Regions from separate parts of the Maridesulfovibrio zosterae DSM 11974 genome, predicted to be linked through region 2. Evidence: predicted binding sites of a transcription regulator. Region 2 holds the regulator's gene; each other region holds the start of a gene.
The links. The regulator sigma-54, encoded in region 2, starts transcription at its own class of promoters, with help from an activator protein. The targets are predictions, from matches to a motif close to CTGGCACGGNNNNTGCTT.

Region 1 (3,714 bases), on a different contig from region 2:
GTTGTGCCATGTCAGGTAGAGGCTTCCGGCTCCGAGTAGAAGCAGAGCCAGAAGCGCAAGAGCTAGAGGTAATTTTTGTGATTTTTGTGAGCTTAATTCCATTTAATGATACTTCTAAAAATTAGGGATTTAGCATACCGCTGACTTCACGTGGTGAATTAAGTCCTAGAGAACCTGCAATTTCGCGTATGGTAGTGTCTTTATCAACTACAGCTCCTCTTTCTCGCAATATTCCTAAAGCTGTATTCAGATCTAGATTATATTTCTGACAATATTTTTCGAGAGACATTCTCCCTATCCCAGCTCCTGAACTGTGGCTATCCATATTCTGCATGCTGCTTCCAGCTTTGGGATTAATTGACTGCTGTTTTTCAGGCTGATCAGTTAGAATGATTTCATGCAGTTCTTTTGGTGTCAAACCGGCTCTTCCAGCAATTTGTTTTATAGTTTCTTTTACAGAATTTATTTCGTGACCGGCTTTTTTTATGGAGGCAACCGCTTTTTCTTCATCAAGTCCCATTCGTTTACAAAATACGGTTAGGGTACTTAATTCGGCATGCCCATAAGGAGGTATTCCGTATTCTTTTTCACCAAGATCTTTTAGATAACTGGAAAATTCAAGGACCTGCTTCATGGGAGGTAAACCAGCAAGTGCCCCGAAAGTAACAAAAACTGTGAGAAGAAGACTGATAAAGAATGCAGGAGATGAAAAATTTGCTGCACCTGCTTTTCGTTTCAGATAGGCCATTATCAGTTTCCAGTTAAGCCAGATGTGCAAAATAGAGGCAACAAGAAAAAATACTCCCATACATATGTGAATATCACCCCATTGCTCTTTGCTGAGCCCTAGAAATGTCCAATCGGCCCAGTACGCAACCCTTCCTTGTGGAACGGAATACAAGACAATGCTGGTAAGCATCAGGACTATAATTGAGATAAAGCTGGTGAGGGATGTGATTTTTCTAAGCATTTTATTCTCCTTGGTTTTACTACGTCCTTGATAACCTAATTTGTCACGTATTAGGAAGAGTGTATAATAAAAAAAGGAGGACTTGTTCAGCCCTCCTTTTTACCCGTTTTCCATTAGTATGGTGTAGATGAACGTTGTTTTAAAGGCTCGATTAGTTCGCGCCCGGACATCTGTAACCATTGTTAGGACAGTTACCCTGCTGGTAATTTCCACAACCCCGGTTACCACGATTCATACCTTTTCCCATGATGGGAAAGGTGAGTCCTGTTTCTTTCTCTAGTTCATCGCTCATTTTCTTATGCTCGGCATATACCTTATCTCTAATATCGGAAAGTTCCTTAACCAGAGTATGGATAGTTTCCTTATCAGCTTTGCCGGAATCTACAAGTGCGTTGAGTTCTGTTCTTTTAGCCCACTGCTGATTCTTGAGCGATTCAAATGAATTTTCGTATTTCTTGATAATTGCCTGCACCTGCTGTTGTTTTTCAGGTGTCAGTTGGTTGTAAGCAGCCCAGTTGCCGCTGTGATAGCCACCATTATGGTATGCACCATTCTGGTTGCCGTTTCGTGCCATGGCAACAGATGAAATTGCCAGAACGAGCACGATAATCAATGGGACCAAAGTTTTTCTTTTCATATGATCTCCTGATACGGTTAGATGTTGTTGCCCTCTCAATTGTTATTAAGCATTTGCTGTGCCAAGTTAATATCATTAGGTATTACATGTAGATATAAAATTATTATGAGGGGTATTATTTCTGTATGTGCAATAATATGTGCAGTGTATTGCACTTTAATTTGTACAAATAGTGCATACTCACTTTTGTTACTCTGAATGCCGCTTATGAAGTATAAAGTAGATCATATCAAAGTTTGTGCTAAATAACAGGAGAGTTCATCAGTAATACACATTCAAATTTTCTTTAATAGAAAACCCCACCGGACTCCAAGTCCGGTGGGGTTTTCAGGGTGCTTCTGTTACGCAGGGGAGTTTACAACTTGTAAGGAGAGTTTTAGAAGTTAGAGTCCCAGCAGTTTCTACCATTGTGGGGAGGACGACGGTGAGATCTGCGGTCCATTCTGCCATTATTCATACCGTATCCAGCAAAGCTTCTCACAGGCATGGCAATACCTGTAACCTGCTCAATTTCTTCGGACAACTGTTTACGGAGTTTGTAGTCCTTGTCTCTCAATATTGTCAGGTCTCCGACAAGGGCTGTGATATCGTCTTTTTCAGCAGCGCCAGAATTCACCAGAGCATTTAGTTCAGTCCGCTTTGCCCATATCTGACTTTTGATTGGTTCAAACTTATTTTCAAATTTTTTAAAAATAGCTGCTGCTTCATGTTGCTTCTCGGGAGTTAGCTGATCAAAGATAAATGAGTTGTTTCTGTAAAAACCGTTCATGTGGCCACCTTGAGCCATTGCTGTGCCTGCCAGTGCTACAACCATTAGTGTCATTACTGAGATTACTATTTTTTTCTGCATGATATTCTCCTGGAAATGTTTAAACTGGTGGTCAATTTTAAAATGTAAAAGCATTCTTCGTGCCATTTCTATTAAGCCCGTGTTTTAAAGCCTTTTTGTGTAAAACATACTGAAATGGTTGGAAAAGATAACTGCAAAATGCTGCCCATAGATTGCACATATGTGCATTATTTTGAATCAAATGCACTTTTAAGAGGGGCTTTTATTTAGAATTAATTCTGTATTTTCAAAACTCAGAGCATAATAATGTTGAACTGGATGATTCGAATATATTTAAATTAAAAAATGGGGCAGGCCTGCGTTAAAAATCAGTGCCTGCCCCATACTAAATGTGAATAGTAAAAAAGAAGTAATTTGTAGAGTGGTTATCTATCGTTAAGCCATTGAAACATACCGCATTTTTTGCATTCAGAGCATCCTTCAGCCGGACATGGCGGAGTCTTTATGCCTTCGTGAAAGCGATTTCTTTCACGCCAGAGATAAGATTTATTTACTCCGGTATCAATGAAGTCCCATGGCAATGGAGTTTTTTGATCTAATTCATTATCAATGAATTTTTCAGGATCACCATTATAAAATTTAAAAGCTTTCTTCCAGCCACCTTGCTCGGCGGCGATAGTTATAAACTCGGCAAGAGATTCATCTCCTCTGGATAGTATACCTTGCAATCTGGCCTGAAAAGGAGAATCGCCTGAGAATGCGACCCCTTTATATTTTTTGGTCAGTCCTTTAACTTTGGAAAGTACATTTTTAAGCTCTTCTTCAGAGGGCATTGAAGACCATTGCAGAGGAGTCCATGGTTTTGGAACAAGGCAACTGGCACCAAGGGTTATTCGCATAAATTGTTTTTTCTTTTTGCCTTGACCTCGACTGCGGGCTTCATCCATTTTTTGGAGCATCTGTGCAAGCTCTTCATAGTCTTCATCTACTTCACCTGGCCATCCTACAATAACATAAACACGTAGATGATTTACCCCTTTGGCTGCACATAGTTCCACGGCACGAAGGAAGTCTGTTTCTTCGAGGTTTTTGCTTGCGGCATCACGTAAGCGTTTACTTGCCCCTTCGAGAGCTAGAGTTACTGTGCGAACTCCAGAGGCACGCAGAATATCAAGCAGCTCTTCTGTCAAACCATCGGCACGTACCGATGATAGAGAAAATTTTGTTTTACGCTTTTTTAACCACTCAATGTATGTAATTAGATCAGGCCAATCAGTCAGAGCTGTGCCAATCAGCCCTACTTTTGGTGGATCGGCA
Region 2 (3,714 bases):
CAACAATTACAGGTTCTCTGTAAACGTCTTCTTCCGCATAGCTCAAAACGTCCATACGAGCAGGAATATCTTCCTTACGTCTATGACTCCTCATCTTTTCACGTGCGCGGCGAAGCTGGGCTTCGAGCTTGTCCAGAACCATATCCACGGTGGAATACATGTCCTCGGACACCTCATATGCAGAGATCTGCAAATGATCAGAGCTCAACACAACTTCTGCAACATGCCTGAACTTCTCCACTGAAAGATTCACCTGCATTTCAGTGTTATCAGGGTTTGTTACAAACTTGACAAGCTTGGAGAATCGAGTGTTTGCATATTCCTTCAGATGTTCAGATGCGTCGAAGTTCTTAAAGGTAAATACAATGTTCATAAAGAGCCTCCTTCGTAATGGGTGAATATGCTTGTTCTCCGGACTTACATTAGAAAACCTTTTTCCTCTTGGACGAGGACAGGATTCCCATTGCAGTCCTGTACTTGGCTACAGTCCTTCTCGCGATGTTGACTTCAAGCTGCTGTTTAAGCAATTCAGCAATTTTTTCGTCACTGATGGGTTTCTTACTGTTTTCTTCACTGATCAATTTTTTGATCGTTGCTTTTACAGATTCAGAACCGACCTGAGAACCATCATCAAGACCGAGAGCACTGTTAAAGAAAAATTTAAGTTCAAAGATCCCGTGAGGTGTCGACACATACTTATTTGTAGTGATGCGGCTCACCGTAGATTCATGCATCTCAATATCTTCGGCAACCTCCTTCAAAATAAGCGGTTTTAACTTTGTAACACCTTCTGAAAAAAAACCTCGTTGAAATCTTACTATGGATTCCAGGACCTTATACAGGGTTCTCTGCCTCTGATACAGGCTCTTCATGAGCCACTGCGCCGAGCGCATCTTTTCCTGAAAATATTCCTTATCCTCTCCCTTAGTGGATGCCAGTGTCTCCACATAAAATGCATTCATCTGCAACTTTGGAAGACCGTCTTCGTTTAAAACTATGACAAAATCACCATCATATTCATAAACATAAGCATCAGGGCTGACATAGAAAGAGTCTCCGCCTGAAAAACTTGCTCCGGGTAAAGGATCAAGTATCTGCATCAAGTCAAGATAACTCTTTAAATCTTCCATACTAAGCTTGAATTTACGGGCCAGAGGCTTATACCGCTTCTTTTCCAGATCATCCAGATGATCCCGTACAAGTGAGACCAGAATAGGATCATCATCAAGCTTAAGCACTTCCATTTGAATCAGTAAACATTCCTGAGGAGTACGTGCAGCCACCCCCACAGGGTCGAATCTTTGTATCCTATGCAGAACCTCTTCAACTTCTTCGATTTCAGCATAACACGTTTCACAGACTTCTTCCAACTCAATCCTTAAAAAGCCACCTGAGCTAAGATTACCAATAATGCAGTCGCCAATGGCCACTTCCTTTTCAGTAAAATCAGATAAACACATCTGCCAGCTCAAATGTCCATCAAGAGAAGTTGACTTGGTCAATCGTGACTCAAAAGACATTCCGTCTTCAAATGCTTCTGATTCACGTGATGATGACTGCTTGGAAGTACTTGAAAACTCACCGAGATAATTTTCCCAGTCAGCATCTTTGGAAATCTGAGCATCTTCAGCTGTTGCTGTTCCGGCATCAGCATCAGGAGAATCAGTTCTTTCAGCTGCCTCTGCTTCCTCAAGGATCGGATTTTCCATTAGTTCCTGATGAACGGAATCAACTAACTCCAATCTGGAAAGCTGCAACAACTTGATTGCCTGCTGCAACTGAGGAGTCATCACCAGTTGCTGAGTAAGCTTTAATTGTTGTCTAAGTTCCAACCCCATAAATGTCCGCCACCTTCGTAATTTAATACAATATATTCAATTAGAAATAATTTTCGGCAAAAAAAACTAAGTCAGCCCTTTATAAATTTGCTCTTCACTACTCTATGGGCTTATCTAAAGTATGCCACACTACTTTGCAGCTTGCAACAAGTTGTACAGATTTATCTGTAATTACTGACTTTTTTAATTTACATTAAGACATATGAAAAAAGTGTACCAATGTTCTTCAAAACTGTAAATCAGCAATGACAAAATTAATAAAAACTAGCAAAAAAATGCCGAATTCCAACAGGAATCCGGCATTAAAAATATCCACATTTCTATAGCAGTGTAGCTTATAAACTGAAACTGTCACCCAGATAAAGACGTCTGGCTTTGGTATTCTTCACAATACTCTCAGGTGAACCGTTGAGAATAACCCTACCCTCGTATACCAGATAGGCCCGATCACAAATGGAGAGTGTCTCACGGACGTTATGGTCAGAAATAAGAATACCCAGCCCCATATCTTTAAGGCTGGAAATAATATCCTGAATATCAATTACCGCGATAGGGTCGATCCCAGCAAATGGTTCATCGAGAAGGATGAACTTGGGATTGTTGATCATAGCCCGAGCTATTTCCAAACGTCTCCTTTCGCCACCTGACAGATACATGGCTTTCTGGTCAGCCAGGCGAAGAATATTAAGCTGGTCAAGCAATTCATCAGCTCTCTTACCGACGGCTTTACCTGAAAGTCCGGTATGCTCGATAATAATTTCCAGATTTTTACGCACAGAAAGCTTTTTAAAAATAGAACTTTCCTGTGGCAGGTAACTGATTCCCTGACGGGCTCTCTCATGCAGAGGCAGTCTGGTAATCGTTTTTTTATTGTAATAAACCTCACCGGAAGTAGGTTTAACAACACCGACCAGCATATAAAATGTAGTAGTTTTACCTGCCCCGTTAGGACCAAGCAATCCCACAACTTCGCCTTCACGCACGGTAAGATTGATACCGCGTACAACTTCTTTCGGTCCGTAACATTTGACCAGTTTCTTGGCGACAATTGAATTCATAATATTCCCATATATTACAGATCGGGGCTTAGGGGCCTACGTTTTTTGGAGTATAGAAAATCGCCTCAATAGGCTTCTTGCCACCAACAACTTCAGAGCGGTTTTCTTTAAGATAAAACTTGATAAGGTTACCCTGTACAAGGTTAGGACCATCCTCCAGTCTGGCATTACCTTCCATGAGAATAATGGAATCTGCCACAATATAAGTAAGTTTGTCACAATCGCCTTTGCGCTTGTTCATGACAACCTTAACATTGCCCTGAGCAACAATTCTTTTTATCTTTTCCTGTGTATCGGCAAGGGAATCACCATCAGGTCGCAGGTGAGCGGTCAAAGTATCAGATGTAAGGGTAACATCAAGGCGAACAACTTTCACATTACCGGCAAAAATAATGCTGTTATTGTTCTCGCTGAAAGTCATTTTAGTAGAAGTAATTTTGATAGGCACATCATCAGGACCGCCTGCGGGCTTTCTCTTTACCGGAGTATCTTTTTTCTTTTCCGCAGGAGCCTGGGATTGCAGATATGTTCCATAAACATAACCTATGCGTTTAGCCTCCTGCCCTTTTACAGTTTTAAATACAGGGTACCATTTACCTTCCTGAGCACCTACAGTAACAGCATCACCTTGCTCCAACTTGTCAACTATGAGAGATTTTGCATCGGGTTGCGACCGGACATTGAGTACCGCCATGGAATACATGGTTTTAGTTACAACAGGAGCATCGAGAATCTCCTGCATAGCATCTTCCATCGCATCAAGCTTATCTTTACGTATAGCCTCATCCGTAATCTTTTTCTGTTTAACGGCTGCAATC
Region 3 (3,714 bases), on a different contig from region 2:
AATGGCGTATCCCTGATTCATGACCTGCCGGAAGGATTTGCTGCAACCGTAAGCTGGCCTGCATATGATGAAATAAAACAGGATTCCGATGTTTGGCGAAGCTATCCCCAAATATCACCTCCCCTGCGCAAAACTCTCGCAGCCCTTCCTAGAGAGCAAGGACTGCAACTCCTATACGATCTAAAGGGCGGTATTGCTGATTCATTTTACCTTTCAAAGGATAAAACAGGAGAATTTCTGCCACCAAGAGTGTGGGCCAGCAACACTAAGCAGGAGAGTATATTTACCAGTGCAGTAGAAGCTTCTGCTGCCTATGGTGAAAAAATTCTTTTCCCGGTTATGGAACGATTAGAAAATGCAGAGCAGCGCAGTACATTGAAATCCGGTAAGAAAAAATTTAAAAAAGTACTGAAAAGAATTGAAGAGGAAGAAGAAAGACTACGTGCTCTTCAGGCCCGAAAAATAGAAGCTGAAGCTTTACAGGCTGAAATGTACCGTATCAAAGACTTGCGTGAAGTTGACTGTGTTACTGTGAACCATCCAGAACATGGTGAGATGGACGTTAAGCTAGATCCAGCATTGACGCCAACAGAAAATATGCAGCGAATTTTCAAGTTCGCCGCCAAAGCTCAACGCGGCTTTAAACATATGGAGCGCAGACGCAAAGAAGTAGAAACAGAGCACGACAGTTTTATCCAATCCAACCTCATGCCAACAGCAGATCAAAGCCCAGAGAAAGGTAATATTCAAATACCATCAAAATACAAAAACATTGCCGCTGCACTTTTTGTATCATCTGACGGGTTCCTTATGATCAGAGGTAAAAACAGTAAAGCAAACCATGAAATCCTTAGTAAAGTTTCATCAGTATTTGATTACTGGTTTCATGTGCAGGGAGGTCCGGGATCCCATGTTATATTAAAAAGAGATCACCCAGGTCAGGAAGTACCGGAAAAGACATTCCACGAAGCAGCCGCTCTTGCAGCACTCAAAAGCTACCGTGCAAATGACTCTAAAGCAGATGTAATGTGCGCTTTAGTAAAAGATGTGCGTAAGGTTAAAGGTTATGCCCTCGGACAGGTTGCTGTAGACAACGTTCTTCGAAATCTGCATGTCAACGTAGACCCATTACTTGAAGCTGAACTGGTTAGAAAATAATATTTCAAAACTGAGAATATTTTACTTCAGCTTTTATATACTTATTGCCACTTTTTTCATTGCAATGAAAAAAATCGAACAGCAATGAAGACCATACTGTTAAGCTGTTTTATTTAAACCTTGTCCGAGCATGGCTAAAGCCAGATTTTTCTCTTGTACCAGCCTGTTCGCTACGCTATTTTGTACAGACTGTGTTGATGATGAAAATTGCCCCTGCCTTTCTCCATAAATCTCTTTGACCAGCTCAGCAGGAAAGCCTTTACCTTCTGCATCAGCTGATAATTTTTCTATGGCGCTGGCTATCAGATTTGAAGCTCCTGTAGGTCCGTGCTGAACCGAAGTAGACCAAAGTACCTCGCGAATAGGAGCAGGAAGTGAGTTCATGTCAATTCCGGTCTTTTCAAAAATCATATTCACTGCCGGAGTATAATGACTTTCCTTTATAAAATCATGCTGCAATTTTTCAAATTCTGAAGGGTTTACCGCGGCTATTTTTTTCCATACATCAGGCATTGTACCGCCCTTAGATCCTGTATTTGCCGGTCCGGAACTTAGAAGTTTATCTGCAATTTGCGGTGCTTTATCTTTAAGAAATTTTATAAATTGATCCATTGTCCCTGTTTTGGATGCAATTTGATACTTTCCGTATGAAGTTCCACCAACCCGGTCATAACCAATGGCGGCTATCCCCTTATTTCCCGATTCAAACTTAGCAGAAAGAGTTCCGGAAACATCTTGGGATAACATTTTTTTGACAGGGCTATTTGCAGCAGCTGAGACTGCAGGATTGTATATCTGTGAGCTCAAATTATTAGTTGAGGCAGAGCTCTGAAGTCCTTTAATAGAATTCAACGCTGTCAAAGCTTCAAGCATAAGCGCATTATTCATTACGCCCATATCCATGTTACCGGCTGAAAAACCCTTATTATCTGATGGTTCAGAAAATAGTTGCTGCGCCATTGATAGTTCCATACCAAAAACGCCTTCCTTACCATTCATGGCTGCAAGGTTAGGAGAAGAGCCCCCTGTCTTGGACTGGGACTGCATCAATTTCATAATTGTAGCAATATCATTATTCACATTGGACATGGTTTTACCTCTGTCAAAAAAGTATTTTCCAATCCTATTTTTGCACCAACCATGCCAAAAAAAAACCTCCCAAGACTTGTATGTCCTGAGAGGTTGATATTAGTTATGAGCAGCAGTTATTTTTTTTCTTTATCTTTTTCTTTAGTGTCACTAATTAAAAACAATTCCCGCTTGCGTTTCTCAAATACTACTGCAGCCCTGAACGCCGATATTGCAAGTGCCAAAATACTTAAAATCAGAATTAAGCCCTGTTGAAACTCCCATTTCTGGCGAATTATTATATCTATAAGAAAGTTGGATTCAATATGCTTTGAATAATAAATAAGCCCCGGTATACATAGCAAAGCAATACCCAGAAAAAGAACTTCCAACCAAATAAAACTTCTCCCAAGCAGCATTATGAAAAGAGTCGAATCGCGGACAACTCTCAATGTAACCAGTCTGCTCTTTAATTTTTTTAATCTGTCATCTATCTGATTCAGATATTGCTGACTCTTTCTAAAATTTTCAGCCTGATTTAAGTGCTGAGTTTTTATCCAATAAATTTTATCTGCACAATAATTAAAATCTCCGTTGAACTCAGTGAGAAGCTTTGGAAAAGGAAACCATGATGCTTCACGCTGAATATCTTTCAGCTCTTCACGATATATTTCAAGTTTTTTATTAATGACTTTAATTTCATATTCAACACGCTTATCGATCTCTTCTGTAAGTCGCTCAATTCCCAATGTTAAATGTCGAAAAGCCACGAAGTTTTTAATTTTTGCCAATTTACCCATACGTTCCATAAACTTGGCAGCCTCTTCGGCGAACTCATGCCCTTCTACAAACCATTGAGAAATATCCGCCGCTAATGTATCCATTCCTGTGGCAACATCTTTAGCTTCAGCCTCGGCAGCTTCCCATAGCTGTCCCATGGCGCTCATGACAGTAAGTCGACCACGATCAAGCTCTGGGTCAATGGCAACACGGTTAAAATAGTTCGGATCTTTAGAAATAATTTCTTCAAAATAACTGATTGCCTGTTCAGCAAACCCCATTTTGACCATGCAGACAGCGCGTCGGTATTGTGGTTCAAGCCATTCAGGACAAGTTCTTGCTGCACGCCTATATGTGTTACTGGCCTCTGCGAACTCTCCAGTAACTTCCAGCATTCGCCCTTGCAAGTAGATAAAATATGCCTGCTGCAACGGAGAGAAACTTAAGCGCTCTGCCTCCTGCCAATAAAAATAAGCCTGTTCGTTATTTCCACTTTCAAGTTCAAGAAATCCCATAAGAGATCGAGGCTGATAGCTACGGCTGAACCTGATCATGGCATTTTTTGTCAGTGTTTCAGAATCGCTGAAAGACCCGTTTACCAATGAGTCGTAAGCAGACCAGATAAGCTCACCTTCTTCCGGCCCTTGTTCTTTAATTCCCTTTGGCCATTCCTTGCCGCGGCAACGCCAAACCATATAAAGAGTTCTT

Region 1: H589_RS0117260 (periplasmic heavy metal sensor) is a predicted target of sigma-54. The motif match lies at 2,506-2,523, and genes of this name have one in related genera.
Region 3: H589_RS0111660 (VgrG-related protein) is a predicted target of sigma-54. The motif match lies at 2,288-2,305, and genes of this name have one in related genera.

Annotation. Positions count from the first base shown of each region.
Region 1 covers NZ_KE384343.1:210,106-213,819, forward strand. The annotation lists gene H589_RS0117245 (two-component system sensor histidine kinase NtrB) at 1-102, opposite strand, end outside; gene H589_RS0117250 (DUF4405 domain-containing protein) at 122-970, opposite strand; gene H589_RS0117255 (Spy/CpxP family protein refolding chaperone) at 1,122-1,607, opposite strand; gene H589_RS0117260 (periplasmic heavy metal sensor) at 1,984-2,457, opposite strand; gene H589_RS0117265 (radical SAM protein) at 2,823-3,714, opposite strand, start outside.
Region 2 covers NZ_AUDC01000016.1:7,478-11,191, forward strand. The annotation lists gene hpf (ribosome hibernation-promoting factor, HPF/YfiA family) at 1-373, opposite strand, end outside; gene rpoN (RNA polymerase factor sigma-54) at 423-1,838, opposite strand; gene lptB (LPS export ABC transporter ATP-binding protein) at 2,174-2,896, opposite strand; gene H589_RS0110185 (LptA/OstA family protein) at 2,925-3,714, opposite strand, start outside.
Region 3 covers NZ_KE384342.1:27,250-30,963, reverse strand. The annotation lists gene H589_RS0111665 (NFACT RNA binding domain-containing protein) at 1-1,158, shown strand, start outside; gene H589_RS0111660 (VgrG-related protein) at 1,258-2,247, opposite strand; gene H589_RS0111655 (tetratricopeptide repeat protein) at 2,364-3,714, opposite strand, start outside.